Regions from separate parts of the Serratia sp. NPDC078593 genome, predicted to be linked through region 1. Evidence: predicted binding sites of a transcription regulator. Region 1 holds the regulator's gene; the other holds the start of a gene.

What was found. Region 1 encodes PurR, which represses purine synthesis genes. Its sites were predicted from a motif close to CANGCAAACGTTTGCNTG; they were not measured.
Positions count from the first base shown of each region.
Region 2: tusA (sulfurtransferase TusA) is a predicted target of PurR. The motif match lies at 6,305-6,322, and genes of this name have one in related genera.

Region 1 is NZ_JBNNGK010000005.1:80,120-96,575, forward strand. Features, by position in the region: gene ACQKDS_RS07690 (MATE family efflux transporter) at 95-1,468, opposite strand; gene ACQKDS_RS07695 (riboflavin synthase subunit alpha) at 1,708-2,358, shown strand; gene ACQKDS_RS07700 (I78 family peptidase inhibitor) at 2,405-2,704, shown strand; gene cfa (cyclopropane fatty acyl phospholipid synthase) at 2,911-4,062, opposite strand; gene punC (purine nucleoside transporter PunC) at 4,403-5,599, opposite strand; gene punR (DNA-binding transcriptional activator PunR) at 5,725-6,669, shown strand; gene purR (HTH-type transcriptional repressor PurR) at 6,673-7,698, opposite strand; gene ACQKDS_RS07725 (YnhF family membrane protein) at 8,012-8,101, shown strand; gene sodB (superoxide dismutase [Fe]) at 8,158-8,736, opposite strand; gene ACQKDS_RS07735 (C40 family peptidase) at 9,077-9,919, opposite strand; gene ACQKDS_RS07740 (Grx4 family monothiol glutaredoxin) at 10,322-10,666, shown strand; gene rnt (ribonuclease T) at 10,731-11,411, opposite strand; gene gloA (lactoylglutathione lyase) at 11,487-11,894, opposite strand; gene ACQKDS_RS07755 (alkene reductase) at 12,041-13,138, opposite strand; gene ACQKDS_RS07760 (TetR/AcrR family transcriptional regulator) at 13,226-13,831, opposite strand; gene ACQKDS_RS07765 (NAD(P)-dependent oxidoreductase) at 14,032-14,673, opposite strand; gene ACQKDS_RS07770 (LysR substrate-binding domain-containing protein) at 14,814-15,743, shown strand; gene ACQKDS_RS07775 (DUF1289 domain-containing protein) at 15,764-16,003, shown strand; gene ACQKDS_RS07780 (aldo/keto reductase family oxidoreductase) at 16,096-16,456, shown strand, end outside.
Region 2 is NZ_JBNNGK010000004.1:281,315-297,770, reverse strand. Features, by position in the region: gene ACQKDS_RS07045 (zinc/cadmium/mercury/lead-transporting ATPase) at 158-2,467, shown strand; gene ACQKDS_RS07040 (hypothetical protein) at 2,616-3,686, shown strand; gene ACQKDS_RS07035 (BamA/TamA family outer membrane protein) at 3,686-4,819, shown strand; gene ACQKDS_RS07030 (DUF4056 domain-containing protein) at 4,819-5,943, shown strand; gene tusA (sulfurtransferase TusA) at 5,963-6,217, opposite strand; gene ACQKDS_RS07020 (7-cyano-7-deazaguanine/7-aminomethyl-7-deazaguanine transporter) at 6,468-7,133, shown strand; gene ACQKDS_RS07015 (GNAT family N-acetyltransferase) at 7,181-7,615, shown strand; gene ACQKDS_RS07010 (DcrB family lipoprotein) at 7,695-8,258, shown strand; gene glpC (anaerobic glycerol-3-phosphate dehydrogenase subunit GlpC) at 8,362-9,561, opposite strand; gene glpB (glycerol-3-phosphate dehydrogenase subunit GlpB) at 9,558-10,826, opposite strand; gene glpA (anaerobic glycerol-3-phosphate dehydrogenase subunit A) at 10,816-12,465, opposite strand; gene glpT (glycerol-3-phosphate transporter) at 12,823-14,175, shown strand; gene glpQ (glycerophosphodiester phosphodiesterase) at 14,392-15,471, shown strand; gene yigL (sugar/pyridoxal phosphate phosphatase YigL) at 15,520-16,320, opposite strand; gene pldB (lysophospholipase L2) at 16,332-16,456, opposite strand, start outside.

The DNA of each region.
Region 1 (16,456 bases):
CACCCGACTGCTGCGCTTATGTGCAGAGAGGTGGTTTTTTCTGCAATCGCCGAGTGTTGCTACCGGCTGACGTTGGCAGCCGGTAAAACTCCGTTTAACGCGTCGAACGCTGCATGATCAACGCAGGAGGTTGGCGTTGCAGCCAGCGCATGCGCCAGAGCATCATAATTGCCGCAAAAGTCAGGCCAATAATGAAACCAATCCAGAATCCGCTCGGGCCCATTGCGGGCACGAAAACGTCGGTCAGCGCCAGCAGATAGCCGCTTGGCAATCCCAACACCCAATAGGCAACAAAGGTGATGAAGAAAATTGACCGCGTATCTTTATAGCCGCGTAAAATTCCGCTGCCGATCACCTGAATGGAGTCAGAGATCTGATAAATAGCGGCTAAGAGCATCAAATGTGAGGCCATCATCACCACTGCCGGGTTGTCGTTATACAGCAGGGCGATCGGTTCGCGTAGGGCGACAGTAAACAGTGCGGTGCAACTGGCCATAGCGATACCGACGAAAATCGCCGAGTAGGCGGATACGCGCGCCGCATCTACGTCGCCTTCGCCCAAGCGGTGGCCGACTCGAATCGTCGCACCAACGCCTAACGAAAGTGGGATGACGAACATAAGAGAACTGAAGTTTAATGCGATCTGGTGACCCGCAACGGCGACGATACCGAGTGGCGATACCAACAGCGCCACCACGGCGAACAGCGTGACTTCAAAAAATAGCGCCAATGCGACCGGCATGCCGATGGCGATCAAGCGCTTCAAGGCAGCCCAATCCGGTGTTGAAGCATTGTCTGTCAGTTTAATATCACGCTGTGACGGCGCACGGGTTGCGTACCAACGCATTAACAGGAACATGATCCAGTACACGCTGGCGGTCGCGACACCACAGCCTACGCCGCCCAATGCGGGCATACCGAGCTTTCCATAGATAAAAACATAGTTAATCGGAATATTAACCAGTAAACCAATAAATCCGATCACCATGCCCGGTTTGGTTTTAGACAGACCTTCGCACTGATTTCGCAGCACTTGGAAGAAGAGATAACCCGGCGCGCCCCACATAATGGCATGCAAATAACCGACGGCTTTCTCCGCCAGTTGGGGATCAATATTGTGCATCATATTGAGTAGATATTTGCTGTTATACAGCACCACCATGATGAGCACCGAGACACCGGAAGCCAGCCAGAAACCCTGACGCACCTGATGCGCAATGCGATCGCGTCGGCCTGCCCCGTTGAGCTGGGCGATAACAGGGGTTAACGATAACAGCAGGCCGTGGCCGAAGAGAATGGCGGGTAGCCAAATTGACGTGCCGACCGCAACGGCGGCCATATCCGTGGCGCTGAAAGCACCTGCCATAATGGTATCTACCACACCCATCGCCGTTTGGGATATTTGCGCGATAATTACCGGGATAGCAAGAGCCAATAAACTACGCGCTTCAATAAAGTACTTCTGCACGCATACACCTTTTTGATTATTTAGCGATTGAGGAGGGTTGTCGATCAATGACAACAATTAAAAATAGCGGAATTTTTTCAAAACAATTGTACCTGCTCATGTCGCATTAGCAAATGCCGCGATTAAATCGCGGATAAATGCGCCGATGCGCATTTTTTGTCGTTGCAGGTTTGGATTTCTCCGGCTATCTGGGGCAAACTGGCGCATAAGCGCTTTACATCTATTTTAAAGAGGCACACATGTTTACCGGTATCGTACAAGGCACCGCGCCGCTGGTTGCTGTTGAAGAAAAACCTAACTTTCGTACTCACGTCATTGAATTGCCAGAACACTTATTGCCTGGGTTAGAACTGGGCGCCTCGGTGGCGCATAACGGCTGTTGCTTAACCGTCACCGCCATCAACGGTAATCACGTGAGTTTTGATTTGATCAAAGAAACGTTGCGTTTGACCAATCTCAGTGATCTTACCGTCGGTGATAAAGTGAACGTTGAACGCGCAGCCAAGTTCAATGACGAAATCGGCGGGCATCTGATGTCTGGCCATATTGTGTGTACTGCGGAAATTGCCAAAATTTATACCTCCGAAAATAACCGCCAGGTATGGTTACGTATGCCGACCGCAGAACTGATGAAATACGTTTTGCATAAAGGCTTCATTGGTATTGACGGCATTAGCTTGACCATTGGTGAGGTAGTGAATAACCGTTTTTGCGTACATTTGATCCCGGAAACGCTAGAACGTACCACGCTAGGTAAAAAACGCCTAGGCGATAAGGTCAACATTGAAATCGATCCGCAAACACAAGCGGTGGTGGACACCGTAGAACGTGTGTTGGCCAGCCGTGAAGCGGCGATGGCGGTTGCCGCTGAGTTAGCACCAAAGCCTTGAGTCGGGCATTCTGTTCATTATTATCGACAACCAGAGGAGCAAAAACGTGAAGTTTTATCAGAAAACGTTGATGTTAGCGGCGCTGATGGCACTGGCTGCCTGTAACAGTACGACAAAAAACAACGCGGCGTCACCCGCGGTGGATGCGGCAAGCGATTCCTGCGGCGCGGCGCAATATCAGAACTACGTCGGCAAACCTCTCTCGTCGTTGCAAGGCGTGCGAATCGATGCGCGTCAGGTTCGGGCTATCCCTTACAATGCTGCCGTGACCATGGATTTTAACATGAGTCGCCTTAATTTTTTGGCGGACCGTGATGACAAAATCATCCAGGTTTATTGCGGTTGATCGATGTTCGGTAAGAAAACACTCTGCTCCGGCTTTGAGCTTGATGACGAAGTCGCCTGATGGCCAGAGATAGCCGGGCATAGTGTAGCTAGGGGCGCTCCGGTGGCTTACGCCACTACGACTCCGTAGCCACGCTTTCCCTAATAACGGACTTTGTCAGCAGTCAGAAACCCTGCTTCGGCAGGGTGTTTTACGTTGTAGGCGATTTAACGTGGTACGCGTATTCCACCCTGAATGCCTTTCGGGCTAAATACCACTTGCCATAATTGAATATCACGCGCGCGAAATGCACCAGCACAAGCGTTCAGGTAATAACTGAACATGCGTTCGAACCGCTCAGAGTAACGTGCAGACAGCTGTGGCCAGGCCTGTTGAAAGCGTTCATACCATGCCATCAACGTGCGATCGTAATCCGCACCGATGTTATGCCAATCCTCCATCACGAAGTGGTCTTCACTGGTTTTCGCAATATGCTTGATGGACGGTAAACAGCCATTCGGGAAGATATATTTGTTGATCCACGGATCAACATTCATATCTGTCCGATTTGAACCGATGGTATGCAACAAGAATAATCCATCGGGTTTCAAATTGCGTTTTACCACGTTAAAGTAGGTACGGTAATTTTTAGGGCCAACATGTTCAAACATACCAACGGAGACGATGCGATCAAACTGCTGATGCAGATCGCGATAGTCTTGTAGTTGGATATCAACGTCCAGCCCGGCACAGCGCTGTTGCGCCAGCTTTTGCTGTTCGGCGGAGATGGTCACGCCGACAACCGATACGCCGTAATTTTTGGCAGCAAAAGCCGATAATCCCCCCCAACCACAGCCGATATCCAGCAGCCGCATGCCGGGTTGTAATTGCAATTTCTCGCAGATCAGGCGCAACTTGCCTTCTTGTGCCTGTTCGAGGGTGGTGGCGTCCTTCCAGTAACCGCAGGAGTATTGCATATAGGGATCGAGCATCAGGGTAAAGAGGTCATTACCAAGGTCATAATGCTCTTTGCCGACAATCCATGCGCGTTTTTGGGACTGTAAGTTGAGTAGGCGAGCGGCGGCGATGCGTAGCGTGTCTTTAATGTGGCGGGGGAGTTTTTGCTCTAAACCTGCTGCGATGACGCGATGAAAGAATTCGTCTAATCGTTCGCATTCCCACCAGCTATCCATATAACTTTCGCCAAGACCCAGCGAACCTTCCTGTAATACACGTTTAAAGAAATCGGGGTTTTTAACCTGTATATCAAAAGGACGTGAACCGTTTATTTCAATATCGGCCATGCTGAGCATTTCATGAGCAATACGATACCAATGATTGTCTTGGATGCTCAGATCTTCTATACACGATGAACTCATAGCTTCTCCATCACCTTTCTTCTGACTTATGGCCCGATAGAAAAAGCGTAGTCAATTTCTGCGGGCACATACGTACACCAACGGAAACCTTCACCGCGGTGTCTGATATCCGATATGAACAGAGGGAAATTCTGAGAGGCCCAAGTGATAGGGGGCTTGGGCAAACGCATCAATAAATAAATTGTGACGCCACACGCGTCCGCAAAGTTACTTGCAATACAAAGATATTATCTGTGTTATTTTTGAAGGTCGTTTTCGAGTATAGGCCTGCCGAGGCGCTTACTCAACTGTAAAACGCACTCGGCAAATATATTTTTTAAGTGACGATTAACACTTGCGGTTATAACGCTGAGTTAGCGTGTTCCCCCAGAAGATTCGTCACCGTTTTACCTCGTTGCATCAGATAACCCAGCGCGGCCAATACCACGGTAGAAACCATCACCGTCGTTGTCGCCAATAGCGGTTGTTCAATATAGGCAGAAACCAGCATGCTGGCGATAAAACACAAACCGAGCTGCAAGGTGTTTTGCAGCGCGGCTGCTTTACCGGTGCTTTCTGGGAACGGCGTCAAGGCGTTCGCCACCACAATCGGGTAGGTGGCCCCGTTCACCAACGCCATAAAGCAGAACGGAATCAGCAGGGTGGTCAGGGTTGGTGAAGTGAGTGTTGCCACCAGATACAATGCCAGCATGCTGATGCCATACGCGGCTAGCAGCCAAGGCAGCAGCGTGTTGCCTTTCATCCGATTTAACGCCGTCCGGCAGCCGTATCCCCCTAACAGAAATGCCAATGTTTGTGGCACATAACTCAGGCCGATGTCATTTGGGCTGTAGCCCATATTGCCAAGTATGAACGGGGATCCGGTAAGCCAGGCGAAGAAACCGGCTGAACAGGCGGCGAATACCATCACATTACCGCTGAATACCGGTGATTTCAGCAACTGCAGGAAACCTATGCCGCTTTTGCCCTGTGCCGCGGCTTCCTGCCGTGAGCTGTCTTTGAGCAGCAGCGTTGGCAGCAGTAGGAGAAGGGTAATACCCAGCAGAACGGCGAAAATTGAACGCCATCCCATATGATTTAACAGCCATGCGCCAACCAACGGTGCCAGTGCGGGTGACAGTGCAACCAATGGCATAATGGTGGCGAATACGCGGTTTGCGCTGCCTTCACGATACCGATCGATGACGATCGCTTGCCAGCTAACGGCGGCAGAACAGACGCCAATGGCTTGAATAAAGCGCAGTGTCCACAGTTGTACGGCGTTATCCGCCCACATCATGCCAAGACAGCCGAGGCCGAACAGCGTCAGGCCGATCAATAAAACCGGTTTACGACCCAGACGGTCGGACAGTGGCCCCCACAATAATTGCGCAAAGGCGAAGCCAGCGAGAAAAATGCTAAGGCTGGCGCTGATGGCGCCGGCAGAAATTTGCAGTTCTTGCTGCATCACGCCGAAGGCGGGCAGATACATGTCTGTGGCCAGATAGCCGAGCATGCTTAAGCCAGCCAGATAGAACATAAATCCAAAGTTTCGCATGGTCTTTCTCATTAATTTTATGTTGGTGCAGGTTTTTTTTAGCGCCGCAAGTGTATCTGGCTGGATCTCTGCTTGTGAAACGGTAATATTTGCAAAGTGCTGTTAAAAAAATTGAAGGCAAAGCGATGTGGTCTGAATATTCCCTTGATGTTGTTGATGCGGTTGCGCGCACCGGCAGTTTTAGCGCGGCGGCACAGGAGTTACATCGTGTGCCGTCTGCGGTCAGTTATACCGTGCGTCAGTTGGAGCAATGGCTTGCCGTACCACTGTTTGAGCGCCGTCACCGTGATGTGGAGTTGACGCCCGCGGGGGCGCTATTTGTTCATGAAGCACGCGATGTTATCAAAAAAATGCTCAACACGCGGCGTCAATGTCAGCAGGTCGCTAACGGTTGGCGCGGGCAGTTAAAGATAGCCGTCGATATCATTGTTAAGCCGCAGCGTAGCCGACAGTTGGTACTGGATTTTTATCGCCATTTTCCAGATGTAGAACTGTTGGTACAACCGGAAGTGTTTAACGGCGTATGGGATGCGTTAATCGATGGCCGGGCAGATATGGCAATTGGTGCAACCCGCGCGGTTCCAACCGGTGGTGGTTTTGCTTTTCGCGATATGGGTTTTATGAACTGGCTGTGTGTCGTGAGTGCCGATCACCCGTTAGCGGGGTTACCGGGGCCGCTAAATGATGAGCAACTACGGCCGTATCCCTCATTGGTGTTGGAGGATACGTCGCGAACGTTGCCAAAACGCGTGACGTGGTCACTGGATAACCAGCGGCGGTTGGTGGTGCCAGATTGGGTGTCCGCGGTGGATTGCTTGTGCAGCGGTTTATGTGTCGGCATGGTGCCCGCCCATCGTGTGTTGCCGCAGGTTCAGCGTGGGGAATTGGTATCGCTGCAACTTCCTGAGCCATTTCCACCCAGCGCCTGTTGCCTGACATGGCAACAAAATGCGCAATCACCGGCGATGGCCTGGTTATTGGATTACCTTGGTGACAGTGACACGCTGAATCAGGAATGGTTGAGTGAAGAGAACCTACCGGAACGCCCTGAGAAGGCGCCCCGGCAATAATGCTTAGCGGCGGTAATCAACGAAGGGGCCATCGGCGACCGAGCGACGCTCGATCAGCTTAGGGTGGACTTCAATCACCTGCGACTCTTCACGCTTACTGATAATACGATCCAGCAACATGGTAAATGCCATCTCGCCGAGGCGCTCTTTGGGTTGATGAATAGTGGTCAGCGCCGGGGTGAAATAGCGCGCATTGCGCACATTGTCATAACCGATCACCGAAATATCCTGTGGTACGCGCAAACCGAGTTCATCAGCGGCGCAGATCGCGCCCATGGCCATAATGTCACCACCGCAGAAAACGGCGGTGGGGCGGTGTTTTTGTGACAAAATCTGGTGCATCGCCTTGTAACCGGATTCTGGCTCGAAGTCACCTTGGACGATCCATTCATCGCGAACGTCAATATTGGCCTCTTGTAACGCTTTCAGGAAGCCTTGGTGACGGCCGCCGCCGGTATTACGTGAGAGTTGGCCGGGAATGGCGCCAATGTCGCGATGGCCGCGTTCAATCAGGTAACGCCCCGCCAGATACCCGCCCTCAAAGGCATTATCGATAATGCTGTCGGTGAAATCGCCGCGTGCTGCGCCCCAATCCATGACGACCATCGGAATATTGCGGTGATCCTCCAGCATCCCGAGCAGTTGATCGGGATATTCGGAACACATCACTAGCAGACCGTCGACACGTTTTTGCGCCAGCATGGCCAGATAAGCGCGTTGTTTATCGAGATTATTGTGGGAGTTGCACAGAATCAGTGTGTAACCTTTGCTGTAGCAGCTGTTTTCCACGGCTTCAATCACTTCGGCGAAATAGGGCGCTTCACTGGACGTGGCGAGCAGACCGATAGATTTAGTGTGGTTAACCTTCAGGCTACGTGCCACGGCGCTGGGTGAATAGTGTAACTCTTTGATGGCAGCCCAAACGGCCGCTTTAGTTTCTTCGGCGACGAAACGGGTCTTATTGATGACGTGCGAAACGGTGGTGGTGGAAACGCCCGCGCGTTTGGCCACATCTTTAATCGTTGCCATGTAAAGAATGACTCCTGAACCCACATGTTGCAGCATGTAAGCATGTTGTTAATCGTTTGCCCGCGTAGATCCTTCTCTAGAGTCACGAAAACTTGGTTTTTAGTGTGGAAGTTGTCAGCCACTTGACTCAGGAGGGACGCATTGACCGCTACGCAGTAGTGAACTGCGAATTTTGTCGCATATTGAGCAAAAGGGGAAGATCTAATAGGAGTTATAGACAACAAGATTTTATCGGCGAACTGTGGGAAAATGATTTGACGCACCAAGGTTGTGGATTTTATGCTTATCCAAATAATTTGATCAGGAGCTTCTCATGGATACCGATTTGAAAATGTCTTTGTTCACCACGGTGTGCGCACTGGCATTAATTATTGTTTTTAGCTTTACCGCTGCACTGAACTGATCTCGCTAAAAGAAGGGCCGTTCCTAAACAGAACGGCACCTTTTATCTCACGGCCGTTACGCCAAGTTTTCTGTCACGAATGCCCAGTTAACCAATGCCCAGAAGTTTTCCAGGTAGTTTGGACGCGCATTACGGTAATCGATGTAATAAGCGTGCTCCCAAACGTCCACGGTCAGCAAGGGTTTGTCTTCACCGGTCAGCGGCGTGGCGGCATTGGATGTGTTCACGATAGCCAATGAGCCGTCGGCTTTCTTCACCAGCCAGGTCCAGCCAGCACCAAAGTTGCCCACCGCTGATTTGGTGAATGCGTCTTTGAAGGCAGTAAAAGAACCGAAGGATTGGTTAATGGCCTCTGCGACTGCGCCAGTCGGTTCGCCGCCACCTTGTGGTGACAGGCAATGCCAATAGAAGGTGTGGTTCCACACCTGTGCGGCATTGTTAAACACACCGCCGTTAGAGGTTTTGATGATCTCTTCTAGCGATTTGCCTTCGAACTCGCTGCCTTTCACCAGATTATTCAGGTTTACCACGTAGGTGTTGTGATGCTTACCATAATGATATTCCAAGGTTTCTTGGGAAATGTGCGGTTCGAGGGCATTTTTCGCGTATGGTAGTGCAGGTAATTCAAACGACATTGCTTTCTCCTTTATATACAGCGCTATTGTTCCAACGTTGGCCGTTAAGCATCGGCATCAACGATAACCCTTCATACTTCACGTTGCTTGAGTGTTGGCTGCCTTCCGTCACCCTGGTCACATAGTGGGCTATGCTCCCAGGGATTCATTCAGTTGCCGCCTACAAGCAACTCGAATTATCTTGGGTATAAATGGCTTTGTTTTTATTGTGGTTATTAATCTTAACAACTTTTAAGGTGAATAAAAGGTTTAAAGCGTGCTAAATCACGCTTTGGTCAAAGCATCCGCAGATTGGATGAAGAGAGGCATGTTGCCCAATGTTAGATTGCGTCATGGCATATTAACGAATGGTTTTGGGTGTCATCACGCGGCGAGCGCCGATGTAATGGCTTTGCCAGTAGTCACTATTGAGTTTGCTGATACGAATCTCTTCGCCGGTGCGCGGTGACTGAATAAACTGACCGTTGCCAAGATAGACGCCAACATGGTCGGCGACACCGCGATTGTTGATGCGAAAGAACACCAAATCACCACTTTCCAGCTCGTTTTTCTTGATTGGAGCGGCATCGCGCAAATGGTACATTTCGTTAGCGGTGCGCGGCATTTTGATTTTCATCACATCTTTATAGGCATAATAAACCAGCCCACTGCAATCAAAACCGGTGCGTGGCGAACTGCCCCCCCAACGATAGGGTTTACCCATTTGGCTCATCAGCTTGGCCAAGGCGGTCTGCTTCGCATGTTGATAGCGTTTTTTATGTGCTGCACTGAGTTTCGGTGGACGAGTATTGTGCTGCAGCTTTTCACTGCGTAACCGATGCGTGTTCGTTAAACCAGCGGTGCGATGGCGACCATAACCTTTTTTGTAGCCTTTTTTGGGCGGTGTGACGTTTATTTTCGCACTGTGTATCGCTTTGCGTGTTGATTTAACCCGGGTGGATTTTTTAGCCGTTTTGATGGTTGTGTTTTTAATCGTCTTTAATCGAGGCGTTTTTTGCGGCGTGGTGGTTTTGGCCTTTTTAGCGGCCTTTTCTGCTTTCTTTTTTTTACGTTCGCTCAGCCGTGCTTCATTCACATGGCTTTTACGTAGATCAGCGCTAACGCCAGACGATGGCGCAGCCTGTGCCAAATTTAACAACACTTGAGCAAACAACAACGCAAAAAGCGCAATAATTAAACGCATGTTGACGACACCAACCCTGGACAGGAACCCGCGACAGTATTCCGTAAAGACACGCGATAAAACAGTGAATAACCTGCAAATAATAATCCATATTGTGAGAAAACGTTAATAGCATTTTTAATAATAAAAAAAATAGCGCGGGTAGAGGCGACATCAATATCACTCTAATCGCACCGAGAGAGGTTACCCAACTGTACGGATGGGGAAATCTAGGGTGAAAAATGCGGGTTAAAAATGTTAATCTGCAGCTAGGTTTTGACCATAATGGCGTTATCAGCGCTGTGTGGAGACGCAGTCGGAATGCCCTTGCAAAAGATAGCGTTTTTTTGCGGGGTATCCAGCCGCTACAATAGCCAGCGAGATGCATGTTGTAGCCATGATGTGGCTTGAGGAAGCAATAAAATGACGACGATTGAAAAAATTCAGCAACAAATTGCTGAGAACCCGATCCTGCTGTACATGAAGGGTTCACCAAAATTACCTAACTGCGGCTTCTCAGCCCAGGCTGTTCAGGCATTATCGGCCTGCGGTGAGCGTTTTGCTTACGTTGATATTTTGCAAAACCCAGACATTCGTTCTGAGTTACCGAAGTACGCCAATTGGCCAACTTTCCCACAATTGTGGGTTGACGGTGAATTGGTCGGCGGTTGCGATATTATTATCGAGATGTATCAGCGTGGCGAATTGCAGCCGTTGATTAAAGAGACGGCAGAGAAGTACAAACAGCAAGAAGACCAGCAGTCTTAATCGCGGTTGATGTTAATGATAACGGGTGGCACGGGGTAATCCCTATGCCGCCCGTTTTTATTGTTCAGTCTTGGTTATCGATGGCTAAGGGCCAGCCGCCAAGGCGTTTCCAACGGTTGACTAACTCGCAGAATAGCAGAGCGGTTTGTTCCGTATCATACAACGCTGAGTGAGCTTGGCTACTGTCAAACTGCATACCGGCGGCGATACACGCTTTTGCCAGCACCGTTTGCCCTAATACCAAGCCGCTTAACGCCGCCGTATCAAAGGTGGCAAACGGATGGAACGGGTTGCGTTTCAACCCGGCACGCTCCGCGGCTGCCATCAGAAAACTGTGGTCGAAGTTGGCGTTGTGCGCCACGATTATCGCCCGGTTGCACCCTTGATCCTTAATACCTTTACGCACAGCCTTGAAGATAGCATGCAGTGCATCATATTCACTCACTGCGCCGCGTAAAGGATTACTCGGATCGATGCCATTGAACGCTAGCGCTTCCGGTTGCAGGTTCGCGCCTTCAAAGGGTTCGACGTGGAAATGCAGCGTTTCGTCCTGTTGCAACCAGCCGTCTTCATCCATTTTTAACGTGACGGCGGCAATTTCAAGTAACGCATCGGTGCGCGCGTTAAAGCCAGCGGTTTCTATATCTATTACTACGGGATAAAACCCACGAAAACGACCACACAGGGCGTTAAGATCACTTTTTTCGGCCATCAGTTTCTTATCTTCATCGAATGCAGCGCGTATTATGGCAAATTTCACGCCGAGTTGCAGGGAGTTATCTCGCGGGGATAAAGAAGGGCGCAGAAAGCGCCCTCAATACTAATTACCTAAGCCGTGGCCGGCATGCTTGTTTTCAATCAGTTCAATTTTGTAACCGTCGGGATCTTCAACAAAGGCAATGACGGTGGTGCCGCCTTTTACTGGCCCGGCTTCGCGGGTGACGTTGCCGCCTGCGTTACGGATGCGATCGCAGGTTGCGGCGACATCGTCAACGCCGAGCGCCAAGTGACCAAATGCAGAACCCATTTCGTAACTGTCGACACCCCAATTATAGGTCAGCTCAATCACTGCGCCTTCGCTTTCATCGGTATAGCCTACAAACGCCAGTGAATATTTGTATTCGGTATTTTCACTGGTACGTAGTAAGCGCATGCCTAATACCTTGGTGTAGAAGTCGACGGAGCGTTGCAGATCACCGACACGGAGCATGGTATGGAGTAAGCGCATAATTTCCTCTGATTGCAGATTTTGCCGAGCTTGGCGGCGTAGAGAGTAAAGCTAAAGCAGTATAACGTTGTCGGATAAAGGAATTCAACGTGCGGCGAGGCACTTTCACCACGGCCGGTAACGGATACCGGCCGTGGCGCCAGCGCTTAGAGCGTTGGGTAGTCGGTATACCCTTCGGCACCGCCGCCGTAGAAGCTTTCTGGTTTAGGTTCATTGAGCGGCGCGTTTTGTTGCAAACGCGCTAACAGATCGGGGTTGGCGATATAATCGCGGCCGAAGGCAGCGGCATCAATAAAGCCTTTATTGATTAACGTCTCTGCTTTTTCCGCCGTGTAGGCACCGGCACCAATAATCACGCCGCTAAAACGGGCACGTACCGCATCACGGAAGGCATCGGAGTAAGGTTTGCCACCCGCCCAGTCAGGTTCTGAAATGTGCAGGAAAGCGATATTGCGCTTGTTCAACTCCTCCACCAGATACAGCGCTGCGTCTTCCTGATCTTCGCCGTTATCCAAGCCGTTGAATGGGCCAAGCGGTGAAATGCGAATGCCAATATGTTCCGCACCCCATTCGTTAATGCTGGCGTCAACCACGTCCAGTGTCAGACGGGTACGATTTTCGATGTTGCCACCATATTGATCGGTGCGCTGGTTAGACGCGGGGGCCATAAATTGATGCAGCAGATAACCGTGCGCTGCGTGCAGTTCAACGAAATCGAAACCAGCATCACGTGCGTTGGCGGTTGCCTGACGAAAATCATTGATGATGCCAGGAATTTCCTCTGTTTCCAGCGCCCGAGGCGTGGAAGTAGGTACCCGAACCCAAGCACCAGCTTCATCACGTACCGTCGTTCGCGTATCGGCATTGATAGCGGACGGCGCTACCGGGGACTGCTGGCCTGGTTGCAGGCTGTCATGTGAGATACGTCCAACGTGCCACAACTGCACGGCGATATGGCCGTTCTTATCATGTACTGCCTGCGTGATATTTTTCCAGGCGGCAATCTGCTCGGGGGTGTGTAAGCCTGGCGCGCCCGCGTAGCCTTTGGCTTGGAAAGAAACCTGTGTGGCCTCGGTGATAATCAAGCCTGCACTGGCACGTTGTGCATAGTACTCGGCCATCATTGGCGTCGGAATATCACCGGGTTCCGTGCTGCGAAGACGCGTTAGCGGAGCCATGAATACGCGATTGGGTAGTGTGATGTTGCCCACGTCAATCGGGGTGAATAGTTTTTCAATTTTCATAATGCATCCTGCTTTAATAGACCGGTCGTCTAGTGATTGGGTGATAAAAATACAATGACAACGCTACGCTCAATCAGGGGAGTGCGGTTACGGTTGAACCGGACGCAGCAGTCGCTCAATACTGTCTAACGCGCAGGTTAGCGGCGCCACGGAACGGCGTATTTTGGCGCGTAATGATGCGCCTAACCACAGGGCGTACAGTGTTTCTGCGGTAGCGCCTGAGTTTGAGGCGATCGACAACGACCCCTCAGCGATGCCGCGTTCTATGGCACTTTGCAAGCGGCTCACCACGCGAGAGGTGCCGGTGTCCAACGCGTGTCGCATCGGCTCCGACAGATCGCTCACCTCGGCCGATAACTTGACTGCCAAGCAGGAATTATGGCATTCACTGTCACAATGATAGCTGATGGCTTGCGCATAATAGCTTAAGAGCTGATGGCGTGCATCGTGGCGAGTATCAGCAAACAGTGCCTGCATTTGCACATCATAATTTTCAAAGTAACGCTGCAGCATGGCTTCACCGAAAGCTTCCTTTGAACGGAAGTAGTGATAAAACGATCCCTTTGGCACACCGGCGGTAGCCAAGAGCTCGCTTAACCCCATACCCGTAAAGCCCAGGCGCAGGCTTAGGCACTCGCCAGTAGCAAGCAGGTGTTCACGTGTGTCAGTGTTGCAATGTGTATGTTTAGTCATAATAGGTCTGAGAATAATAGACCAATCGGTCTAGGTCAAGTCAGTTAACGCCTTGGGTGCTAAAACACAGAGTAATGTTAGGGACATCAACGTCTGGCTGAATGTGAACGGCAGACCGATGCAAGCCCGCTGATGCTCATTTATGACCAGCGATAAGAGAAGGGGGGGCCGGCTGCACGACGGTGCAGCCGGAAGAGGTATCAATATGCGGCGGTGAATTGCGCGTTGATAAACTGGGGGTTTTCGATCTCGTCGATGATGGCGACGGCCAAGTCTTCAACTGAAATGCTGGCGGGTGCCTGACCGTTCATCAACAACTTATTCGTGCCTAGACGGAACTGGCCAGTGCGTTTGCCGGATTCTAGCAGCGCAGCCGGTGACAGATAAGTCCAGTCTAGCGAGTCTTCGTGCTGCAATTTATTACGTAAATCACGCACGGCTTTTGCGCCGGGGCGAATATTCTCGGGGAATTCTGGTGTATCGACCAATTCAACGCCCGGAGCGACTTCCAGGCTGCCTGCGCCACCTACCACCAACAACCGCTTCACCCCCGCGCGTTTTACCGCATTCAGGATATGTTGCGTGCCGACGACCGTCTTCTCATACAGATTGTCTTCACTCCACCCTGGGTTGTAGGCGCTGATGATTGCATCCTGCCCATTCAGTTGCGTTGCCAGCCAGTCGGTATCGGCAACATCGCCGAGCGCAATATGCAAGTTGGCATGTTCGGGCAGATCTTTTTTCTGTCGAGCGATGGCTGTGACATGGAGACCGCGTGATAACGCCTCGTCGACGACGCGGCGGCCAACAAAACCTGTCGCGCCAATAATGGTGACTTTCATTTTTCTGCTCCTGTGAAATTGCGTGTCATTATCAATTATCGAACAAAAATGTCCGGTGTGATGAATACACTGTAGTACTTAACAATGGGGTTGATTAGTGCCATATTCATACTTTCTTGATTAAGTAAAACTTCATAATCATGGATAAACTCAATCGAATGGCGGTATTTGCCGTGGTGGTGGCTGAAGGTTCATTGGCCGGGGCTGCTCGGCGGTTAGGCGTCTCTGCGTCTGCGGTGAGTCAGCACATGCGCGCATTGGAAAAGGCGCTCGGCGTGCCGCTATTGCACCGCTCCACGCGTCGTTTGGCACTGACTGAGGCGGGAGAGGCATTTTATCCCGGCTGTGAAGCCATGCTGCAACAGGCTCGACAGGCGGAACAACGGTTGGCTGAGCTACGTGACACGTTGGTGGGCGAACTGCGCATTGCAACGACTGTCGGCATTGGTGCTGGGCCGCTGGCGGAGGCGTTGTCCCCATTGCTGCTGTCCCATCCCAAGTTGACACTGCGTATTCTGGCTGACGATCGGGTGATCGATATGATTGAGCAACGGGTGGATATTTCACTGCGTGTTAATCGTCAACTGGCTGATGCCAGCATGATTGCCCACCCGCTAACCGAATGGCCGATGGTACTCTGCGCCGCACCACGTTATCTCACTCAGTACGGCGTGCCGGAAACGCCGCAGGATTTAGTGCATCACCGTTGGATCACCGGTGACAATCCTGGCTTTCATCTTGACTTACATCATCATTCCGGCGAAGTGTATAAGCTACGCCGAACGGAAGGGCAAATTATCAGCGGCAGTATGACGGTCATGCGAGCATTTACCCAGATTGGCCTGGGGATCTCGGCTCAACCGCTGTATGAGATTAGCGATGAATTGCGCAGTGGGGCGTTAATTGCATTATTGCCCGCATGGCGGCCTTCCGCCTATCGGTTACACGCTTTGACGCTAGAGCGCGCAATGCCGGAGAAAACGCGCCAGGCGTTACGCTATTTACGTGACTATTTTCGTCGTATTGCGGAAAAGCCACTTGCCATTGAGGGGGATGACGTCTTCAATTAAATGAGGATGTAGGAGGTTTTGTGGCGCAGCAATTAGAGTTTTTCGACATTCCCAGCCCGTGTCGTGGCATTTGCCAGGCCGATGAGCGCGGCTTCTGCCGTGGTTGCTTGCGGAGCCGCGAGGAGCGTTTTGGTTGGATGCAAATGAGTGACGCGCAAAAACGTGACGTTTTGCGCTTGTGTCGCCAGCGGTTACTGCGCCTACAACGTGCCAATAAACAGCCTGATGACCCCCAGCCAGAACAGCCCTCGTTGTTTTAAACCGCAGTGAGTTAGAGGTACGTAACGGCATGCGTTTCCCTAAACGGTAGGCTTGTGTATGCTGATGGCAAATCATATCACGAGGTCTGAAGATGGTTAATCGTATTCAACTGGCACCGCAGGGGCCGGAATTCTCTCGCCTGGTTTGCGGTTATTGGCGTTTGATGGAGTGGGGCATGTCGGCGCAGCAATTGCTGACATTTATCGAACAACACCTCGAATTGGGGATTACCACGGTTGACCATGCGGATATTTATGGTGGCTACGCGTGCGAACAGGCATTTGGTGACGCGGTACGGCTAAAACCGTCAGTACGTCAGGCGCTGGAGCTGGTCAGCAAATGCGGTATTGCGACCACGGCGAAACCGGGTAATCCGATTGGTCATTATATTACCGATCGCCATCACATCATCAGTAGTGCAGAGCAATCGCTCAAAAACTTGCAAACCGATT
Region 2 (16,456 bases), on a different contig from region 1:
GCGGTCGAACGCGCTATCTCGCGTAAACCTCATAACGATGTCGTGATTAAGCATCCCTTGTTGAGGGTACGTTTCTCGTCCTCTTGCTTGACTCTGGAGTTAACTCCAAGGTGTAAAGTCTGCAAAGTAACCATGATTAACTGCCGAAGGGGGCGTTATGCAGACTCATCAACCGCACCAAGAACATAACCACGCCGAGAATAAAGGCTGCTGTGGCCACAGCCACGCCAAGAGCCAGCACGGCTGTAGTGGGCAATCCGCAGCGGCAGACGCACCGGAGACCACACCGAGTCATCAATCCTGCCAAAGCACCCGCTGTTGTAGTGGCGAAACCGAACCCGATGAGGAAAGCGATAGTGTAGTCACCGCTCCCCCTTCCGGTGGCCAGCGTTTTAGTTGGAAAGTGCACGGCATGGATTGCCCTAGCTGCGCACGTAAAATAGAAAATGCCGTCATCGCCATTCCTGGCGTAGATAACGCCCGCGTACTGTTCGCCACCGAGAAACTGGTGGTAGATGCGCAAAGCGATATTAGCCAACGCGTACAGGACGCCGTTTCTCAGGCCGGTTTTACCCTGCTCGGTATCGGCAGTCAGGCCAAGCCACAACAGACGCGCACTTCCCGTTTTAGTGAATACGGCCCATTGTTGCTCATGACCACGCTGATGATAATCAGTTGGGCATTGAACACGGTGAATCAACCGCTGGGTCACATCGCGTTTATCGCCACCACGCTGGTCGGGCTGGTGCCGATTGCCAGCAAAGCCGTTCGGTTGATTCGTTCAGGGACGCCATTCGCCATCGAAACCCTAATGAGCGTCGCGGCGATCGGCGCACTGTTTATCGACGCCACCGCTGAAGCGGCGATGGTACTGCTGCTGTTTATGGTCGGCGAACTGCTTGAGTCTTACGCCGCTAGCCGCGCGCGGCGTGGCATTACGGCCCTGATGGAACTGGTACCGGAAGATGCGTTACGGATCAGCGGCAAACAGCGCCAGCGTGTTCCGGTCGCCAGCCTGCGTCCTGGGGATATCATAGAAATCGCCCCCGGTGCGCGTCTACCCACCGATGCCGAACTGATCGATGCCTTCGCCAGTTTCGATGAAAGTGCATTAACCGGTGAATCAGTGCCGGTCGAGCGGCGACAAGGGGAAAAAGTGGCGGCGGGGAGTCTGTCGGTTGATCAGGCAGTTCAGATGAAAGTGATGTCTGAACCGGGTCAGAATGCCATCGATCGTATCTTACAACTGATTGAAGAGGCAGAGGAACGACGTGCCCCGATCGAACGTTTTCTCGATCGTTTTAGCCGCTATTACACGCCCGCCATCATGCTATTGGCGATCGCCGTGATTCTGACGCCCCCGCTGTTGTTCGCACAACCGTGGGAAACGTGGATTTATCGCGGCTTAACGCTGCTGCTGATCGGTTGTCCCTGCGCACTGGTGATTTCCACCCCAGCGGCGATCACCTCCGGTCTGGCAGCCGCCACCCGGCGCGGCGCGCTGATTAAGGGCGGCGCAGCATTGGAACTGTTGGGGCAAGTGAAAACCATCGCCTTCGACAAAACAGGTACGCTGACCGAAGGAAAACCCAGAGTCACCGACGTGCTGCCGATTGGCGATCTCAGCAAACAGCAGTTACTTACCTTAGCGGCAGCGGTTGAAACCGGTTCGCATCATCCGCTTGCACAAGCGATTGTTACCCGCGCCGAGGAAAACGGAAACCGCCTGCCACCCGCGACCGGCCGCCGCGCATTAGCCGGGATCGGTGTTGAAGGCGTGATCGACGGAAAAACGGTGTTGATTAGCGCCCCGGCTAAATTGATCGGCGGCCCCCTGACTGCCCCGTGGCAACAGCAGGTAGATCAACTGGAAAACGCCGGTAAAACCGCCGTGGTGGTGCTGATCGACGGCATTCCGCAGGGCTTATTGGCACTGCGCGACACCCTGCGCAGCGACGCCAAACAGGCTATCGCCGCACTACAGCAATTGGGTATCAACGGCGTGATGTTAACCGGTGATAATCCGCGCGCCGCGGCGGCTATCGCCGCTGAACTGGGGCTGGATTATCGTGCCGGGTTACTGCCGGAAGACAAAGTCAGTGCGATAACGGCGTTGAGCCAATCGCACACGACGGCGATGATCGGTGACGGCATCAACGACGCCCCAGCGATGAAAGCCTCCAGCATCGGTATTGCCATGGGCAGCGGCACCGACGTCGCACTGGAAACCGCAGACGCGGCACTCACCCATAACCGGCTACGGGGCATCGCAGAGATGATCCGTATTTCACGCGCAACCCACGCCAATATCCGCCAGAACATTACCATTGCGCTGGGGTTAAAAGGGATTTTCCTGATCACCACGCTGCTGGGGCTGACCGGGCTATGGTTAGCGGTGCTGGCAGATTCCGGCGCTACCGCTCTGGTCACGCTCAACGCCTTGCGGTTGTTAAAGAATCGGTTCTAGCACAATCTACCGCCATACCGGCACCATCAGGAAAAGTGCCGGTATGGCGCATTTAATGTGACATTGAAAGTAAGGTTTTATTATATTCTCGCGCACTTGCATTACGGGTTCGTTCGCTTGCCCGCACTTATATGCCAAGAGATTGAAAATGAAACTTTTTAATTATAAAACGCTATCAATCGTCCCTACGCTGCTCTACTCCTCTTTGGCTTTATCACAACAATCAGACGCCGACAGCACCGCACAATTAATCGATCGGGCTGAACGCCCATTGTTTACTCAAGGCGTGCAACCGGTTGTCAGCCACAGCACGCCCTCAATCCAGCCAAAAACCGAACACCGCGTTTTGCCGATTTGGGGTGATGAAGCACGCGCATTGGGCTACACGCTACCCGAGCCGTTTGGCATCAATGTCGGCTATATGAATATGCGGCAAAATATTAATGTCGACAGCATTGGCTTTAGCGGATTAGCCGTCGGCAGCCATGCTATTCCTTCCGATCTGTTCAAGATCGACGTGGGTAAAACCCGCGAGAAAAGCGAAACCGAAACCCTGCGTCTGGATGGCTGGTTATTCCCCTTTCTTAATGTCTACGGTGTGGTCGGCTATACCAAGGGTAGCTCGCTATCACAGGTTTCCGTCGATGCCGATCCGTCTCAATACAAAGGCATGACGCATATTTTGGATCGCATCATCGCCTCTGCCGTGCACGGCATGAACCAAAGTGGCCAACTTAAAGATCTGGATTTCCAACTGGACTTCAAAGGCACCACTTATGGCGCTGGCTTCACGCTCGCCGGTGGCTACGACAACTGGTTTGCCTTAGTTGATACCAATTACACCCGCACCAGTTTCGATATTCTCGACGGCCAGATCGCGGCCTTAACCGTCTCCCCGCGCGTGGGCTACCGTTTTCAGGTGCCGGGCATCACCGGTCGCACCAACCTGAATGTGTGGGTAGGCAGTATGTATCAAGACGTACAGCAAGAGTTCAGGGGCAGCTTGTCTGACCTACGCATGCCAGCCGCACTGCAACCGCTGATCGCCATCGCCAATCAAAAAGGTGAAGGCCGCTTCGACGTGAAACAACATCTGCAATCGCCGTGGAACGTGCTCTTGGGCACGCAATACGAACTGACCAAGAACTTCAATATTCTGACCGAATTTGGCTTCAGTGAACGCAATAGCTTTTTCGTTTCCGGTGAATACCGCTTCTAATGACACGAACACTCGGTTGGCTGACGGTGGCCATGTTGATAGTGCCGTCAGCGCATGCGGGGCTGCTTACCCGCCAGCAGGTAGATGAAATGCTCAGCTCTCTGGGCGCAGACAACCAATTCGACAGCAGTAAAACCATCGACTGGGGCGTATTGCCTGGCCCCTTTTATACCCCAGAGCTTGGCTTAGGCATCGGTACGGCGGTGGTGGGTATGTATCGCCCGGATGACAGCGATACCGTCAGCCAAAACTCCACCTTGGCATTGAAAGGTTTTTTCAGTTCAACCGGCGCGTTTGGCGTCAGCGTGGAAAACTACAGTTTTTTTGCCAATGACCAATGGCGCTTTTTTGCTACCGGCTCGCTCAATAACATGCCGACCTATTATTGGGGCAGCGGTTATCAGGCTGGCTGGCACGATGGTAATAAAGAAAAATACACGCAGCAGTCACTGCATCTCGCCCCGGTATTGATGTATCGCGTCGCCCCCGCGTCCTATCTCGGCTTCGGTTGGGATATTACCTCAACGCATGCAGACGATCCGGACGGCCACGACCACAGCCTGTTTAACGCCGAATCCGCGGGCCCGTCATCAATCAGCTCAGGTGCCAGCGTGAACTTTAGCTACGATACGCGGGATTTTGTCTCTAACGCCCGCCACGGGCGCTATCTTAATCTGGGCTACACGCATTTTGCACCGGCATTGGGCAGCGACAGCCGTTTTGATACCCTAGAAGCCCAATTTGACACCTACCACAGCCTCAGTGCCAAAAGCGTACTGGCACTGGATCTGTATAGCCGCTTGGCGCACGGTAACGTGCCGTGGGATCGCCTGTCAGAATTGGGCAACGACAACCGTATGCGTGGCTATTATGAAGGCCGCTATCGCGACCATAACGTACTCAGCGGCCAGCTTGAATACCGTCATCAGCTCAACTGGCGGCATGGTTATGTGTTATGGGCGGGTGCGGGGACCCTCAGCCATACGGCCAGCGAGCTGGGTCAGGGGCACTGGTTGCCCACCGCCGGTATCGGTTATCGTTTTGAGTTTAAACCGCGTGTCAATGTTCGCCTCGACTTGGGCTTTGGCCAAAAGAGCACCGGGTTTTATTTTCAGGTAGGGGAAGCTTTTTGATGCGTTTTATCGCGCTGCTATTTACCTTTTTCACAGCGGCGGTGCAGGCCGTCCAAACGCCCGAAACGCTCCTCACCGCGCAACCCACGCGTGAAACGCGCATCAACTGGCCGGTGGTCAGTGGGCTGTCGCCACCGGATGGGCTGCGTCCCTGTTGCGCATTTGGTTTTAATCTTAAGGTACAAGCGCTGGGCATACCGATACCGTTCTATCAATTAGGCAACGTCGTCGACGCGGATAAACTGGGCATCCATCAATATAACGACAGCGCATTGGGTGCCATTAACAATTTGCTAGGCCTGAGCAGAGAGCAGGTCGGGTTGCTGTACACCCGGCGCGGTGGATTTATCGATGTCGCCCATGTTCGCGATACCGCTGACAACACACTGTTTTTATTCAGCCAAATCTTACCGAGGCTCGGCCAAGACTGGTACCTGGACTTAAGCGCAGAACTGGCGCAGCGGCGCATCCAACTCAACGCCTTCACGCCACCGCATGATGCCGCACAACGCTACACGCTGGCCGCCTATTTGGCCGGAGAGTTGGCCTTCCAAATGGCAGCCTGGCATGAAATTGCGCAGTGGTACGGTTATCAATCCGTACCGGGGTTCTCTGAAGAAGTGTCGGCATTCTCACCGGAAGATCTCTATTCCAATCTGTTGGGCGCGCGACTGGCGATTGATGCCATCTTGCAAGGCCAGGCGGTGTCGATCGGCGCTTACAATACGGCGATGGAAAGCCTGCTGCCCGACGCGCTGGCGCAGCTCGGTGCCGTGTCAATCGACGAAACACAACAGCAATTTGCCGGTATCGACGGTGACTGGTGGAACAGCCATCGTCGGGTGCCAGAGAAGTTTCTGGTGCTAAAGCGTGATTACGAGACCGGCGACAATCGCCTGCCTATGCAGCCGCCTTTTGAACGTACCGCGCCGCAGCGATTAATGCTGCCGCAGCAGGTCAATGGCCTGAGGTTACAGACCTTAGGCGAACTGCAACTGTGGCCGGGGAAATCCATGCGCCACCTGCCCATGCCGGTGCATTACTACACGCTAAGGGATTTCCACGCGTTGGCCCAGCACGCGCAAACCGAAGACGCCCGGCAACGGCAGAAAAAACCGCACTGATCGGGCACTCGCGTCGTGGTTATGGGTTCTCGACACCTTTGCGTAACAAATAACGGTATGGCGCACGCTCGGTTTCCTGCGCCACCAGCGTATGCTCCATAAAACGACAAAAACCGGGAATGTCACGGGTGGTGGCTGGATCGTCAGCAATAATCAACAGCGTTGCGCCGTTATCCATATGGCGTACGGTTTTGCGCACCATCATCACCGGTTCAGGGCAACGTAGGCCCAACGCATCCAACGTTTGGTCAGCCTGGGAAAAAATGTCAGTCATGCAATTTATCTCGATCAATAACGATCGGCGAACGCTCGCCAGATCTGATAACCGCGTAGTTTACGCCGGTAGTTTTTCTGCGCAAGGCACGTTAACGTTTGCGTGTCTTTTAACCATTTATTTCGTTGCATTGGTTGCGCAAACGCGTATCATGCGGCCGCGCAGAAATTTTTCGTCATATACTCTTCTTTAGCGATCGTCGCTATGAAAAGTATGGGTTCCCTCACCCCATTTTTCAAAAAGGTCAGTTATGTACGCTTTTACTTCTCAGCAGCGCCTGACCGCGCTGGTATGGCTTTCGCTATTTCATATTCTTATTATTACCTCCAGTAACTATCTGGTGCAGTTGCCGATTACCATTTTTGGCTTCCACACCACCTGGGGCGCATTCACTTTCCCGTTTATCTTCCTGGCGACCGATCTCACCGTGCGTATTTTTGGCGCACCGCTTGCCCGACGAATTATTCTCTCGGTGATGGTGCCCGCGCTGTTTATCTCTTACGTGATATCGACCGTAACCTATCAAGGTGAATGGCAAGGGTTTGCCGCACTGAGCCAGTTTAATTTGTTTGTAGCACGTATCGCCGTGGCCAGCTTTATGGCCTATGTCCTCGGCCAAATTCTGGATGTTCACGTCTTTAACCGTTTGCGCCAACGCAGTGCCTGGTGGGTCGCGCCCGCCGCCGCCATGTTCCTCGGCAATATCAGCGATACGTTGTCATTCTTCTTTATCGCATTCTACAAAAGCAGCGACCCCTTCATGGCCGCCAACTGGGTAGAAATAGCGCTCGTGGATTATACCTTCAAGGTGCTGATCTGCCTGATATTCTTCCTACCGATGTATGGCGTGTTGCTGAACATGTTACTCAAGCGTCTGGCTAATCGTCATCAGAACGCTTCGCTGCAACTGAGTTAATCTGCCCAGTCCGTTATCATGGTGGTCTGCGCAATACGGAGGCCACCATGACGGTAACCATTCGCCATGCCACACTGGCAGAAATTCAGCGGCTCTATCAGCACATCCCCGAATTCGCTGGCCGGTATTCACTGAGCGATATGCAACGACGCCTCGGCGAAGCGCCGGCCTGCTCACTTATCGCCGAATTTAACGGCCAACCCATCGGTTTTAAACTCGGTTATCAAACGCAACCAGATAGCTTCTATAGCTGGCTAGGCGGCGTGCTGCCGGATTTTCGTCGCCACGGCGTAGCACTAGCATTACTAGTGGAACAAGAGCGTTGGGTACAGCAACGGGGCTATCGACGGCTAAGCGTAAAAACCCGTAATCAATTTCGTAGTATGCTGATGCTACTGATCGGTAACGGTTATCAGATTGTTGGACTAGAAAAGAGCGGCGAAGTCGCTGATTATCGACTATTACTTGAAAAAAACGTGTGACAATATCTGCCTTGCATTTCAACGCATAATACGTTGCGATCGGGCAGAACACATCTACCTGAAGGAATAAGGAAGCCCAATGCGTAAAGTAGCAAAATTGATGGGTATCAGCCTGTTAGTCCTCGGCCTGGCCGCTTGTGACGGCGATGCTCAAGATACTCATGCCCCAACCGACGACGCGGCCACTCACACCGCCGCTGGACAACAGGTCAATTTACTGGACGGTAAACTGGCATTTACTCTGCCGAGCGGCATGGTCGATCAGAGCGGTAAATTGGGCAATCAAGCCAATAACATGCATGTTTATGCCGATACCACCGGCCAGCGGGCGGTGATCGTGATTCTGGGTGATAAAACGGCGGACAGCCCGGAAACGCTGACGGCGCGCCTGGAAGAAAAACAACGCTCACGCGATGCCAACCTGCAAGTGGTAACCAACAAAGCTATCGAGGTGGACGGTATCCCGCTGCGTCAGCTAGACAGCATTATCACCAGCGGTGGCCAAAAAGCCTATTCTTCGGTGCTGATCGGGACGCTAGATAATCATCTGCTCACCCTTCAAGTGACACTGCCTGCCGATAACCAACAACAAGCACAAAGTGAATCAGAAAGTATCATTAACACTCTGAAGCTAAAGCCATAATTATCAAGTGGCGGCCGCGGTAACGCCCTGCGGCATGACACTTCGATCAACATAGGGGCCGAACCGTTCGGCCCCAACGACAACCACGGCGCCAAGAGTCGGTTTATTGCAGCGCCTGTGCCAGCAATGTGATCGGATGCTCACAACGCTTGCTGGTCGACATCTCAATTTGCCATTTACAGGTTTCACAGTCGGTTACCACGACATCCACTCCACTTTGCTCAATCTGGCGAAACAACGACTCGCCAATCCCTTGCGACGTTTCATAGTTCTCTGACTTAAATCCATAAGTACCGGCAATACCGCAGCATTGCGACTCCAACACCACCAGCTCGACACCGGGAATCTGTCGTAATAATTCCAGGGTGTAGGCCGTCCACCCCATTTTCTCCATGTGGCACGGCGTATGGTAAGCCACGCGCAACGGCGTGTGTTTCAACGGTAGCTTACGCCCCTCGCTCAGCAAGCGGTAAAGATAACGCGTCGCCAGTTCAACCCGCTCGCGTACCGCTGAGGTGTCGATCTCCAGCAGATGTGGATACTCATCGCGTAAGGTAAACGTGCAGCTTGAAGAGGTGGCGACCACCGGAATGCCCTGCTCCAGTACGGTATGGTGTAATGATGCTGCATTCACCTTCGCCTGCTTTTTCGCCTGTTCGATAAAACCATTGGCAATCAGCGGTACGCCACAGCATTTTTCGCGTTTCAGCAGTTGTACGCCGATATTCATCGCGTTGAAAACCTTGATTAAATCCTTTCCTAACTGCGGATGGTTGTAATTAACAAAACACCCGTGGAAAAACGCCACCTGTTGCGTAAAGCGTGCCTGCTGCTGTGCCTGTTGGCGATACCAGCGGCGGAATGTACCGAACGAATATTTAGGTAATGCCCGACGATGGTCGATTTTTAACGCTTTATCTAACAATTTACGTACCGGCTTTAAACCGGTGGTGACGTTGACGATCGGGGCAAAGGGCGACGACAGCGATCCCATGATGTCGGTATGGCTGAGAATAGCATCACGCAGCGTCGGCTTACTTTGGCTGAAGCTGGCACGGGCGCGCTGGATAATATCGCCGATTTTTACCTCGGACGGGCACGCAACTTCACACCGTTTACAGTTAGTACAGTATTTCAACGCCTCGTCATACAACGCCGGATCTTTCAACCGCAACCGCTCACCGTCAGGCCCCGCCTGCTTCGGCCCCGGGTACAATGGGTTTACCTTCGCCACCGGGCAATACGTGGTACAGACGGTGCATTTGATGCAATTCTCAAAACTGTTGTCTTTTAACAGGCTCATGCAGATTCTCCCTGCTCGGCGATGTGCTGCGCGACATACAGCGCACTTAACAATGACACGCCTGCGCCACAGCCTTGCTGCAACGGATCATAACCCCCCGCCACCGCGCCAATCGCATAAAGGTTTTCCAACGCCTCCCCCTGACGCATCGCACGCAACTGCGCCGTGGTACGCACGCCAAATTGCAAATAAGGCTGCGGCGCAAACAGATCGCGGTGGCTCCAATCGGCACGGTCGGCCTGGCTAAAGACGTCCAGACCAAATACCGGTTCGCGTATGCAGTCGAACTCAGCCACCAACCCGTTACTGAAGAAACTGCCGCTGGCTAACACCACCTGCGGCGCTCGCAGCGGAATATCGGTATGGTTACGCGTAAACAGGGCGGTAACGCGCCGCTCGGTAATCTCGGCGCGCAGCACACGGTCACCCGGCATCAATACGCCGCCAAGCTGCTGTAAGCGTTGGCGCAGAGCCTGATGCAAACGCATGCCCAGCACCGAGGGCGGCAAAGTCGGCAGTAGACAAACCGGTTTGCCCAGTGCCTGCTGCAACATAGCCAACGGCCGATCGTCTTCCAACCCTAAACAGGCCGGCAGGAAAATAGCCTGCGCGTCCCCAGCCAGCCGCTGTAGCTCATCAGCCAATGCCGCCGCCTGTGCCGGTAAATCCAACACTCGGGCGATATTCACCGCACGGAATTCGCTAGGATTATTACGCAACCGATCCAAGGCTGGCAGGTGTAAATACCCCACCGTCGCGCTAACGCCCTGCTGTTCCAGCGAACTGGCTGCCATCTGCGGCTGAAAGTCGAGAAAACCTTCGATACCGATTACCGCAATCTTATGCCACGGTAACGCGCCGCCAAGCGGCGTGGTAGGAATCGCCTGCGGGCTAAGCCAGGTGGCACGGCGTGTGCCCAGCGGGGTGATACGCAGATGATTGTTGCGGCGGTCGCCTTGTAACGGCAGACCGCAACGTTGCAACAGTTGTTCAGCTTCCCCCGCCAACATGGCAACCTGCGTTGCCCCCATCAAACTGTACGGATGCTGCGGTGCCTGTTGTGCCAGCGTCGTCAAGGCGTCTAACGGCGCGGCAACCGGCGAACCGTCCGGTAAATGCGACAGCAAATCTAACGATCCCGACGAAAAATACAGCGCACTTTGGCCTGAACTGACCACGGCGCAACGCTTGCCCAATTCGGCCAACCGAACGGCGCAGCTTAAACCGGCTAATCCTGCGCCGATGATCACTACATCAAATTGCATCGTCTGCCTCCTGTGCGCGATCGCCACGATCGTCTAAACCGCATAGCCCTTGATAAACCCAACTGGTAAATTCGCTTTCGCGCAGTGCATCTCCCCAGGCTATGGGGCGCACGCCTTTCCAGCGTTCATTAAGAAAATGGGAAAGCTGGCTGATGGATTGCTGCGGCGTGGTGACGTTAAAGCGGCTCAGCAACCCGGCCGCGCGGCAGGCGCACAGCTCGCCCTGACAGGTGCCCATCCCAACCCGAGTGCGACGCCGCAGGTCGACCAAATTATTCACCGTCAATGAATTGACCGCGTAACGCACTTCACCGGCCGTGACCGCTTCACACTCGCAGACCAGACTGTTATCCAACCGATCGCCAGCAGGCACCTGGCTCGCGCGGTCGCCATGCCGGTAAATCGCCGAGCCACGAATGCTGGCGGGCAATGACACCACGCTGCGCGCGGTTTCCTCGGCCGACTGACGTGAGCCGGGCAGCGCTTCCTGCGCGGTGGTACAAGGGCTGTCGATACCTAACTTTTCGCATACGTTGTCCGTCGCCCATTGCGCCATCAGCCGGTAGGTCATCAGTTTGCCACCGGTTATGGTAATAAACCCTTCCAGTCCGTCACGCGCGGCGTGATCGAGCAATACAATGCCGCGGCTCACGTTACGGCCTGATGGATCGTCATCGCTGGCGACCAACGGCCGCACCCCGGCATAGGCTCGCAAGATACGGGTTTGTGCCAGTGACGGTGCCAACAGTGACCCCTCGCGGATCAGAATATCCACTTCCTGCGGCGTCACCCGCATGTCGTCAATCTGGTCATAATCGATGTGCGTTGAGGTGGTGCCAATCAGCGAAATGGTATCGCCCGGCACTAAAATGTCGGCATCCGCGGGCTTGCGGCAGCGATTGATCACCATGTTGTTGATGCGATGCCCCAAGATCAACAATGCCCCCTTCGCCGGGAACATACGGATACGTAAGTCGGCATATTCCGCGATTTGCTGGCCCCAAATACCGGCCGCATTGACCACCACCTCAGCGTGAATCTCGTACTGCTGGCCGCTCTGATGGTCGTAAACGCGCACGCCCCTGACGCGATCGCCATTCCTCAGCAAACCGATGACCTGGTGGTAGGTCAGAATCTGCGCACCATGTTCGCGCGCATCCAACATATTGGCCGCCGTCAGGCGGAAGGGATCGACGGTGCCATCCGGGACTCTCACCGCGCCAATCAACGCCGGGTTAGCGGCGGGTTCTAGCCGTAAAGCCTGCTGCGGATCGATAGCCTCGGCGTCAATCCCCGCCCGCTGGCATGCGGCAATAAACTGTTGCTGATAGTCGAACGAATCCTGTGGCAACGTGATGAACAGGCCGTCACTGCGCTCAATACAGTGGTGAGCGATGCGCTTGAGAATGCGGTTCTCCTCAATACATTCCCGTGCCGATTCGCTATCCGTCACCGCATAACGCGCGCCGCTGTGCAGTAAACCGTGGTTGCGCCCCGTCGCACCGGTAGCAATATCGTGTCGCTCCAGCAAAATGCAACGTAGACCACGACGCGCGCAGTCACGGGCAATGCCCGCGCCGGTCGCCCCACCGCCAATAATGATCACATCCGTTTCGTTAGCCGGTGAATTGTTGCTCATCACACCCCCAAAATCGCTGATTATGGAGGAATTGAGCCACAGTTAGTGCGGTTTTTGTTTGATAAGGAACAATAACGAACCTAAAACGAAAGAAAAATGTCCATAAAAAACCATGATTGTGATCAATATCACGACTTTTTTGCCTTTCTCTATTTCATAACGTTAACGAATCGCTCAAAATTCGCCGCAGTTTCATAAAAGTGTAACAAATGCGCGATGCATCACACAGCCAACCAGGGGTTTTGACTAGCATGGCGCTCGTTATGGAACAAAAAACGACACATCGATATCCGCACAATCATCACCAGAGACTGATCCTCTGAGGATGTAATACTGATAAAGCCATCGGAGGCGCTCATGTTGAGTATTTTTAAGCCAGCTGCACACACTTCCCGTGTGCCGCTCGATAAGGTAGATCCGCTCTACCGGAAATTGCGCTGGCAAATTTTTATGGGGATTTTCTTCGGCTACGCCGCTTACTATCTGGTCCGTAAAAACTTCACGCTGGCGATGCCTTATCTGATCGACCAAGGTTTTAGCCGTGGCGATCTGGGTTTCGCGCTGTCGGGCATATCCATCGCCTATGGATTTTCGAAATTTATCATGGGTTCGGTTTCTGACCGTTCCAACCCCCGGGTATTTTTGCCTGCGGGCCTGATTCTGGCCGCCGCCGTCATGCTGTTCATGGGTTTCGTGCCGTGGGCAACCTCTAGCATCGCCGTGATGTTCGTACTGTTATTCCTATGCGGCTGGTTCCAGGGGATGGGTTGGCCACCGTGCGGGCGCACCATGGTGCACTGGTGGTCGCAAAAAGAGCGTGGCGGTATCGTTTCGATATGGAACTGTGCTCATAACGTCGGCGGCGGTTTGCCTCCGTTACTGTTCTTGCTGGGTATGGCTTGGTTCAACGACTGGCATGCGGCGCTGTACATGCCCGCTTTCGGTGCCATTCTGGTGGCGCTGATAGCCTTCGCTCTGATGCGCGATACCCCACAATCCTGTGGTTTACCGCCGATCGAAGAGTATAAAAACGACTATCCGGATGACTATTCAGAAAAAGCAGAAGAAGAACTGACCGCTAAACAGATCTTCATGCAATATATTCTGCCGAATAAACTGCTGTGGTACATCGCCGTCGCTAACGTGTTTGTTTACCTGCTGCGTTACGGCATTCTCGACTGGTCACCGACCTACCTGAAAGAAGTGAAACACTTCGCACTGGATAAATCCTCTTGGGCTTACTTCCTGTACGAATACGCGGGTATCCCGGGTACGCTGCTGTGCGGTTGGATGTCGGATAAAGTGTTCAAAGGCAACCGTGGCGCCACCGGCGTATTCTTCATGACGCTGGTTACCATCGCTACCATCGTTTATTGGCTAAACCCGGTCGGCAACCCCGGTATTGATATGGCCTGTATGATCACCATCGGTTTCTTGATCTACGGCCCGGTGATGCTGATCGGCTTGCACGCGCTGGAACTGGCACCGAAGAAAGCTGCTGGCACCGCCGCTGGCTTTACCGGCCTGTTCGGTTACCTGGGCGGTTCAGTCGCGGCCAGCGCCGTTGTGGGTTACACCGTGGACTTCTTCGGTTGGGACGGTGGCTTCATGGTGATGATTGGCGGCAGCATCGGCGCCGTTATCCTGCTGCTGCTGACCATGATCAGCGAGAAGAAACACCACGCGGAAATCGCCGCCAAACGCGGTTAATCCGCGCAAAACTGACGCAGGCCGCTATGCGGCCTTTGAAGTTGATGACAACGTTGCCTTTGAACCCGAGATACCCGGGCTTAGCGCACCAAGGGGTGCTCCGGCGGCAAGCCGCTACGACCCCTTCGGTACGCTTTCCCTAATAACAGACTTTGTCAGCGGTCTGAAAGGCCGCTTTGCGGCCTTTTTATTCCCCGCTCCCTCATGGAGAAAACTATGCGAACTCATGTCAAAGCCCTGCTGGCCGGCATTATTTTAGCCTCCTCACTCACCAGCATCGCGCAGGCCGCCAATAAAGTGGTCATTGCTCACCGTGGTGCCAGCGGCTATCTGCCGGAACACTCATTGCCCACCAAGGCCATGGCTTATGCTCAGGGTGCTGATTTTCTAGAGCAAGATCTGGTGATGACCAAAGATGACGAGTTAGTGGTATTGCACGATCACTATCTCGATCGCGTGACCGACGTTGCCGAACGTTTCCCTAACCGGGCGCGTAAAGATGGCCGTTACTACGCGATCGACTTTACCTTGGCGGAAATCAAATCGTTAAAGTTCAGCGAAGGGTTTGATATTAAAGACGGCAAGCAAGTACAGAGCTATCCGGGGCGTTTCCCAATGGGGAAATCTGACTTCCGCGTACACACCTTTCAGGAAGAAATTGAGTTTGTGCAAGGCCTGAATCACTCCACAGGCAAGAACATCGGCATTTATCCAGAAATTAAAGCACCGTGGTTCCATCAGCAGGAAGGCAAAGACATCTCCAGCAAAGTGCTGGCGGTGCTGAAGCAATACGGTTACACCGGCAAGAACGACAACGTTTATTTGCAGTGCTTTGATGCCAATGAACTCAAGCGCATCAAAAACGAGTTACAACCTAAGCTGGGTATGAACCTGAAATTGGTTCAGTTGATTGCCTACACCGACTGGAACGAAACCTACGAGCAAAAAGCCGACGGCAAGTGGGTGAACTATGACTATGATTGGATGTTCAAACCGGGCGCCATGAAGCAAATCGCCCAATATGCTGACGGTATCGGCCCTGACTATCACATGCTGGTCGATGCCGATAAATCTAAGCCAAACCACATTGTATTGACCGAGATGGTAAAAGACGCGCATGCCAATAAAATGGCGGTACATCCCTATACCATCCGCGCAGATGCATTGCCAACCTACGTGACCGATGTCAATCAACTCTATGACGTGATTTACAACCAGGCTGGCGTAGACGGCGTGTTCACCGACTTCCCGGATAAGGGCGTGCAATTCCTGCAAAAACAGGGGCAGCATCAATAAAAAACGTCAGGGGCGAACCCGTTCGCCCCTATTACTTTGTCATCGATTTCAGGATAAAAACATCTGGCGCAAATAGTGCGGCACAGCGTCGTCGATATTGGAACCAATCACTTCACGTTGTGGAAGTTTATCTTTCAGGCGTTGGTGCGCATCACGCATGATGCAGCCCTTACCGGCCATCGACAGCATTTCCAGATCGTTCATCCCGTCGCCGAATGCGATGCATTCTTTCAGCGAATAGCCCATTATTTTCGCCACCTCTTCCAACGCATGGCCCTTGGACACGCCACCCGCCATGACTTCCAGGCAGGTTGGGAATGAGAAGCTGACGTTGACGCGGTCACCCCAATGCGCGTTGATAGCCTCTTCCAGCGACAACAGTTTTTCATGGTCGTCGCAGGTAAAGTACACCTTACACACGCCATCGGTGTCCAACATACCCGGCTCAAACAGCTGATATTTAAATACGGACTCGCGGAAAAATTCTTTCTGCTCCGGGCTTTCACGATCGATAAACCAGTCGTCGTTACGATAAACGTTGGTGGTGATGTGCGGATCGTTAAATTTTATGCCGTATAAATCACGCGCGATATCGCTGTCCAGATTATGACTAAAAATTAATTCGCCATCGGTGTTATGCACCCGCGCACCGTTGGAGGTGATCATAAACGCGCTGATGTCGAGGTTGTCGCGGATCTGCGAAACATCAATATGGTGGCGGCCGGTGGCAAAAACAAAGTGAATACCACGCTGAGTCAACAATTGGAGTGTTTCTTTCGCGTAAGGCGACAGCGTATGGTCGGGAGATAGCAGCGTGCCATCTAAATCGGAAGCAACGACGTGATACATAGCGATATGTTCTAACCTCTAATGGTGTGGTCGGCGGTAGCGTCACCACCTAAATGTTGAGCAAAGAAGCGCAGGATTGCGTTCAATGCTTCGGCGCGCATCGCGTCCCGCTCAAACAGGATCTCATGGCGGGCGC